2 linked regions of the Methanolobus sediminis genome follow. Each later gene encodes a partner of the first gene's protein in a complex. Links are inferred from orthologs where the notes say so. Each region holds a gene or a part of one and is shown on either strand. Other genes may lie near its edges.

What was found.
Region 2: the proteins of RE474_RS08255 (region 1) and psmA are in contact, whole or in part, in a cryo-EM structure (PDB 6HE5), measured with the Archaeoglobus fulgidus proteins. The link is inferred for Methanolobus sediminis from one-to-one orthologs. Residues at the interface, in WP_010879468.1 of Archaeoglobus fulgidus: Asp391, Leu392, Lys393, Gly394, Met396, Phe397, Val398; in WP_010877997.1 of Archaeoglobus fulgidus: Ala30, Arg33, Gly34, Ala35, Asp51, Arg53, Val54, Lys66, Ser79, Gly80, Leu81, Val82, Met166.

Annotation. Positions count from the first base shown.
Region 1 is NZ_CP133592.1:1,693,635-1,696,850, reverse strand. The notes cover bases 116-3,000. They hold RE474_RS08255 (proteasome-activating nucleotidase), read right to left. Parts: upstream 2,261-3,000; coding sequence 971-2,260; downstream 116-970. Other genes in these bases: proC (pyrroline-5-carboxylate reductase), read left to right, coding at 2,861-3,000; RE474_RS08250 (multiprotein bridging factor aMBF1), read left to right, coding at 2,344-2,835; RE474_RS08260 (endonuclease dU), read right to left, coding at 323-922; glmM (phosphoglucosamine mutase), read left to right, coding at 116-281. Also shown: more of glmM, read left to right, coding at 1-115; more of proC, read left to right, coding at 3,001-3,216. UniProt on the Methanocaldococcus jannaschii protein: ATPase which is responsible for recognizing, binding, unfolding and translocation of substrate proteins into the archaeal 20S proteasome core particle.
Region 2 is NZ_CP133592.1:2,172,252-2,175,331, reverse strand. The notes cover bases 230-2,978. They hold psmA (archaeal proteasome endopeptidase complex subunit alpha), read right to left. Parts: upstream 2,121-2,978; coding sequence 1,338-2,120; downstream 230-1,337. Other genes in these bases: rnp3 (ribonuclease P protein component 3), read right to left, coding at 2,566-2,978; RE474_RS10800 (Rpp14/Pop5 family protein), read right to left, coding at 2,189-2,569; RE474_RS10810 (ribosome assembly factor SBDS), read right to left, coding at 618-1,310; rrp4 (exosome complex RNA-binding protein Rrp4), read right to left, coding at 230-608. Also shown: more of rrp4, read right to left, coding at 1-229; more of rnp3, read right to left, coding at 2,979-3,080. UniProt on the Methanocaldococcus jannaschii protein: Component of the proteasome core, a large protease complex with broad specificity involved in protein degradation. The M.jannaschii proteasome is able to cleave oligopeptides after Glu, Asp, Tyr, Phe, Trp, slightly after Arg, but not after Ala.

The sequences.
Region 1 (3,216 bases):
CAGAGCTCGCTCAGAGTGTGCCTGAATACTTTAATTCCAAGACAAAAATTAAGATACAGGATTCACCTGCGACTATGGAGAAAGTAAAGAAGGAAGTCCTTGCCGGAGATAATGAGGTCGACACCACAGATGGTGTGAAAGTCTGGTATGATGACGGATGGGTACTTATCAGGCCTTCAGGAACAGAACCTATCATCAGGATATTTGCCGAATCAAAGACCAAGGAAAGAGCAGATGAACTGATGAATGAGGGAGTTGAACTGGTCAACAAGTCAAAGTAAGATTCACAGGCAGGAAAATGGCTTGCTGTTGAAGAGCAAGATCATGCCTTTCCTCTTGATTCACCAAGGACGATTCCCGTAGCAATCAAATGAGCAACTCTGAGCGGCTCTGGGATATTGCTCCTTGTTGAAGTTATTTTTATTATTTTTGCGGCAATATCATAAGCAATTCCGCAACACTGGAAGAAAACAGGATTATCGTTATCTTTTGTTATCGCGCTGCTGATATTTCCGGCTTTTTTTATAATTTGCATCCTGGTTTCTGATTCTGGCAAAAATGAAAGAGCCTTTTCTATATTCCCAAAATCCGGCAGGTCACGCATAAGGACTATCACCGGAACGCCGGTTCTTTCATATAGATCGACAATATCCACCGGATTAAAACCGCCATAAGTAACTCCATCCAGCATTATGGCACGTATCTGCGGCAAATGTTTGCTGTTATTCACCATTGAAACTATGCTGTCAGTTGCATCCATGCCGTCCCTTGTAATCTCTGACCGAAGTACACCGTCAAGCCATTTACCACCGCGAAAGAAGGCTCCGACTATTATGATCTTATCGCTGATAAGCGCAGAATCATCTATACCAAGTATGCGGATCTCATCTTTAATGTGAAAACTATGTTGTGCACTATTCACTAAAAATAGTATGAAAAAAGGTAGTGAAGTAACTTACCAGCAGGAATGTCAGATAAACATTCCTTCCGGAAGAACTTCCTTTTCAGTTTCTTTCTTTGACATGACCTTCTGCACAGACTCGAGGAAATCATCCATGGAGATCGTTTTCTTGTCAAGTCTTACAGCAAGCATACCTGCTTCCATGGCAATGGCATTCAAATCTGCACCACTTGCCTTCTCGGTGAGTTTTGCCAGCTTCTTAAAGTCAATATCCTTTGCAACAGACATGAAACGTGTGTGTATCCTGAAGATATTTGCACGTGCTTCTTCATCCGGCATTGGTACGTTGACTATCCTGTCAAACCTTCCAGGTCTAAGAATTGCAGGGTCAAGAACATCCAGCCTGTTTGTAGCTGCGATAATCCTCACATCTCCCCTGTTATCAAAACCATCCATTTCCGCAAGCAGTTGCATAAGTGTCCTCTGGACTTCACGGTCTGCACCGTTGGTGTCATTGAGACGCCTTGAAGCAATTGCATCCAGCTCATCGATGAAGATGATACTCGGGGATTTTTTCCTTGCCATATCGAAGAGTTCCCTGACAAGTTTTGAACCGTCACCAATGTATTTCTGTATCAGTTCAGAACCTACCACTCTGATGTAAGTGGCTTCTGTCCTGTGTGCAACGGCCTTTGCCAGTAAGGTCTTACCGGTACCTGGCTCACCGTACAGGAGAACACCTTTTGGCGGAGTGATGCCTATACGCTGGAAAGCCTCCGGTTTTGTCAGTGGTAATTCTACAGATTCTATAAGTTCCTGTATCTGTGAATCTAATCCACCTATATCTTCGTAGTCCACATCCTGTGACTCTATTACCTCCATTGCTGAAACTGCAGGGTCTTCACTTGTTGGGATTACTTCCACGATCGCAAGTGTCTGCTGGTTCAATGCAACTTTTGCACCCGGAACTAAAGACTCTTCACTAAGGTACTGGGATACATTGACCATGAACTGCGGTCCCGTGGAACTTCTGACAAGCACTTTTTCCTCTGATATGACATCCATGATTGTTGCCACTACAAGAGGAACTGTTTTCAGACGGTCAACTTCCGCCTGCAGTCTGCGCACCTCACGTTCGTATTTGAGCTTCTGGCTCTCAACAAAACGTTTTTCCGACTCGATCTGGTCGCATTGTTCCTTCAGGAGAGTATTCCTGGACTCTAACTGTCGCATTCGGTCTAACAGATATTTGGAAAAATCTTCCTCGTTATCTGTACCGACATAGTCATAGTCGGCTTTGTTCACAGAGGTAAAATCATACCTGCCGTGTTCAAAGTCACTGTCGCTGGTCTCGCTCATGTGCCTCCGAATATTATTTAAGTGCGAAGGGTATATAGCCCTTTCGTAAAGAAGAGATTAGACACTTTATGAGTTGAAGATCTATGCAGTGTGAAATATGTGGCGCCGAGATCAGAGGCGATTCTTTTAAAGTAAATATTGACGGCAGTGAACTTACAGTATGTGGAAGATGCTCACAATATGGTACTGCAGCAGGAAAGCGCAGTCCAGTGTCCAAGAAAGTTGCACCTGTAAGCCGTCGGCCAGCTCCGGCAACCGGAAGCAGCAGACCACCAAGGAAAGCCCCTGGAATGATAGTTGATGAACTAATTGATGAGTACGGACAGGCAATAAAAGAAGCAAGAGAACGAAAGAAGTGGTCACATGACCAGCTGGCTTCAAAGATCAAGGAAAAAGCAACACTTCTTAAAAAGATAGAGCGTGAAGAGATCGTACCTGAGGATGATGTTCGTCAGAAGATAGAGAAAGCCCTCGATATCAAACTCACGGAAAGGACCGGCGAGAATGATTGGAGTGGTGAAAGACTAAATCGTGGAACTACTCTTGGGGACATAGTGACCATCAAGAGAAAATAAATAATCAATATTACCGAGTGATAAAATGAGCCTTGAAGGTAAAAAACTGGGATTTATCGGAACAGGAAAAATGGGCAGTGCATTAATTAAAGGGATATGTAGTGCAGGACTTTTTTCTTCATCCGATGTATATGCAAGTGATCTCTACGAGCCATCCCTTGATGAACTTAAGCAGGATGTAGGGGTTAACGTATCTACAGACAATACAACTACTGTAAATAATTCCGACATTATTGTACTTGCAGTAAAACCTCAGATACTTAAGAAGGTAATTGCAGGCATAAAGGAGGACATCGGTTCTGACAAACTTGTAATATCCATTGCAGCAGGTGTCAAACTTGCAGATATTGAAAGTGAATTCAATGAAGGAACCAGAGTCAT
Region 2 (3,080 bases), 480 kb from region 1 along the record:
GATGTGTGAGAATGTTTCATTATAAGCTCGATAGCCTCTGTGAGAAGGTCCATTTCACTATCTTTTCCATTTATCCATATTCTTCCGTTCTGGCCTACGAATACCTCACAATTTGTCTCTTTCTTAAGCATAGATACCATAGAACCACCATGTCCTATGATACGGGGGACCTTCGTAGGAGTTACTTCAATAACACGGCCAGTACCAAGAGCTCTCAGACCGCGTTCTCTCATGGTCAACTCGACCTTCATGGATGAACTTACATCTTTTACACGAAGCAAGACAGATGTGCCTATGCCCATGTACTCCGCCATCTTTTCCTGTTCAACACGTCTTGGATATTCAGACACGTGCAATAAACCGTCATATGGCGATCCAATATCAAATATCCAGTTAGAGGGGGTTACATCTATAACCGTACCAATAACGTAATCCCTGGAAGAAGGAATATACTTTCCGGAAAAAGGAATGACTGACATCTTCTTCTTGGAATTCTTAACTCCGTATAAAAGAGAATAGACTTTTCCGTCCTTTACATATGTACCAGGACCTGAATCCGCCTTATTTTCAGACAAAAGTTGTCCAGGAATTACAATTTCACGTTCCATTATGGGGCCTCATAATAATTTAGTTTCAGCATCCCCTTTTGTAAGATGATTCACAAGGCCATAGAAATCATTCTGCAGGCCAGCAGGCATTTTAATCACGGCTACCCATGAGCCGTCACTCTGCCATTCATTCTTTACAAGGGTTGCAAAGCCGGCAATCTCTCCATAGGATTTTGCCGCATATTCACCCGGAATCTTTACAGCTACATCGACCTCTTCAAACCTTATAGGAATTATCGGACGAATAGCTTTCATTACAATATTTACCTGCTCATCTACGCCTTTCAAAGGATCGATGTGAATCTTTGCCTCTTCCATCGCCTTTTCAATTCTGGCAGGTGGATGAGGTGCCCTTGTCTGGGGGTTAATAGCATTTTGTGCAATAATGGTTATGACCTGTCTGGTCTTCTCTTCAAGAATCTGTTTTCTCTGCTCTTTTGTGAGCTGGAGTTCACCATGCAATATAATTTGCCTGGCAACATCCATGACATCACTAGTTTCAAAAGCATTTAGAAGTTCAGATTCCCCGGCATTGTCTCCCTGCGCAGCATCAGTAAATACTGATTCTACAGCAATGACATCTTCCATATTGACATCTTCGCCTCTTTTCAGTGAAAATGCACCTTCCGGATCAACTAAAACCTCGAAATGATGCTTACCTTTCTTGAGCCTCGCAATAACAGCCTCGTCAAGAGATACCATGTTAGTTCGCCCCAATAATTGCTTTAATTATTCCTCAGACTCCTCGCTTTCAGAGTCTGCACTTTCTTCTTTCACATTATCCTTAAGCTCTTCGCGAACCCTGGAAACAAAACCAGCAACCTCCTCTTCAGAAAGCTTTCTGAACTGGCGGTCATCAAGTGTTACAACACCAAGCTCAAGGGTAGCTGCATCAACCTTTCCTTCTGTAGAAGTGTAAAGGGCCTTCATACCAAGCATAATTGCAGCATCAATGTCCATATCTTCATGATAATCTGCCTCAAAGATCTCCATGAAAGCGTTCCTTCCCGCACCAATGGCAGTTGCCTTGTACTCAAGCAATGCACCGCTTGGGTCACTCTCAAAGAGACGTGGGCGTGAATCATCAACACCTGCAATAAGAAGAGCTGTACCGTATGGACGGACACCACCATACTGTGTGTACGTCTGCTTGTGATCGCAGATCTTCTTGGCAATAACTTCGACACCTATTGGTTCGTCGTATGAGACCATGTTTACCTGAGCTTCGACTCTTGCCCTGTCAACAAGAGCACGGGCATCAGCTACAAGTCCTGAAGTGGCAACACCTATGTGGTCATCTATCTGGAAGATCTTCTCAATAGATTCTGCTTCTATCAACCTGCTTGTGATTCTTTTGTCTACAAGCAATACCACACCATTCTTTGCTTTTACACCGGCTGCGGTTGTGCCTCTCTTAACTGCTTCTCTTGCATATTCTACCTGGAAGAGACGTCCGTCAGGACTAAAAACTGTGATGGCTCGATCATACCCCATCTGTGGCGTCATTTGCATCTTCACTTCATCTCCTGATTTATTTATAAATAACAGAATATATACGATAACTAACTGAAATACGCTCTCTACTCATTTATATGTGACTGTTCTTCGGGGTTTAATACATCGACACCCTCTAAATACTTTTTTGTTGCACCAAGAACAGTGCCTGATACTCCAAGAACATGGAGCAGAACTCGTTTTCCTTTTACATTTGTGATAGTGGCCATAACAGCCCTTGTCTGTGATACATGATCACGTTCACAGCTTATTACACCTTTATTATCATCAAAGGCAAAAAGCCATATATTACACTCGCTTGAACCAAGGTCACCAAGAAGACTTCCTGATGCTGAGAATATCTCACGGATAAGTTCATCCCTGCTTATCATTGAATCTCCTTCAGCTATAAGCTCAAAGGCGAGATAACGCTTATTTTCCCGCATGGTCGGAGGCAGTATTTTCATTGCCCATCACCTTCACCAATAGCATCTCCCGACATACCATCTACAATTTCCACACCCTCAAATACATAATTGGACGAGGGGCGATTCCTTGAGATAATGCTTTCCGGAGTGTCAGACAGTCCACGGACAGCTTCCTCCTTTGTCATCCCAAAAAGTTGTGCAAGAGCTATTAATTCCCTTGGTGCACGCAAATCGTAGCAGGATCTTGCATTGGACGTTAGTATAAACGGAACATCGTATTTACGGACAATTGCCAGATCTTTTCTGAAATTGGACAAAGTCCTGACCCTTCTCCCTCCACGCTGGCTGATAACTTCACCAAGATCAAATGAAATTGCAACATTGTTATCACTTGCAGATTTTGCAAGAACATGATTAAGACCATTGTCCTTCATTGATCCAAAACCACAAAGAACGTCCACATTGGAGTTCTCAACAGCTGCACGGTTAATATTTTCACTACCACCGTGTACAACAATAACATCGGTGTTCTTACGATATTTTCCCACCA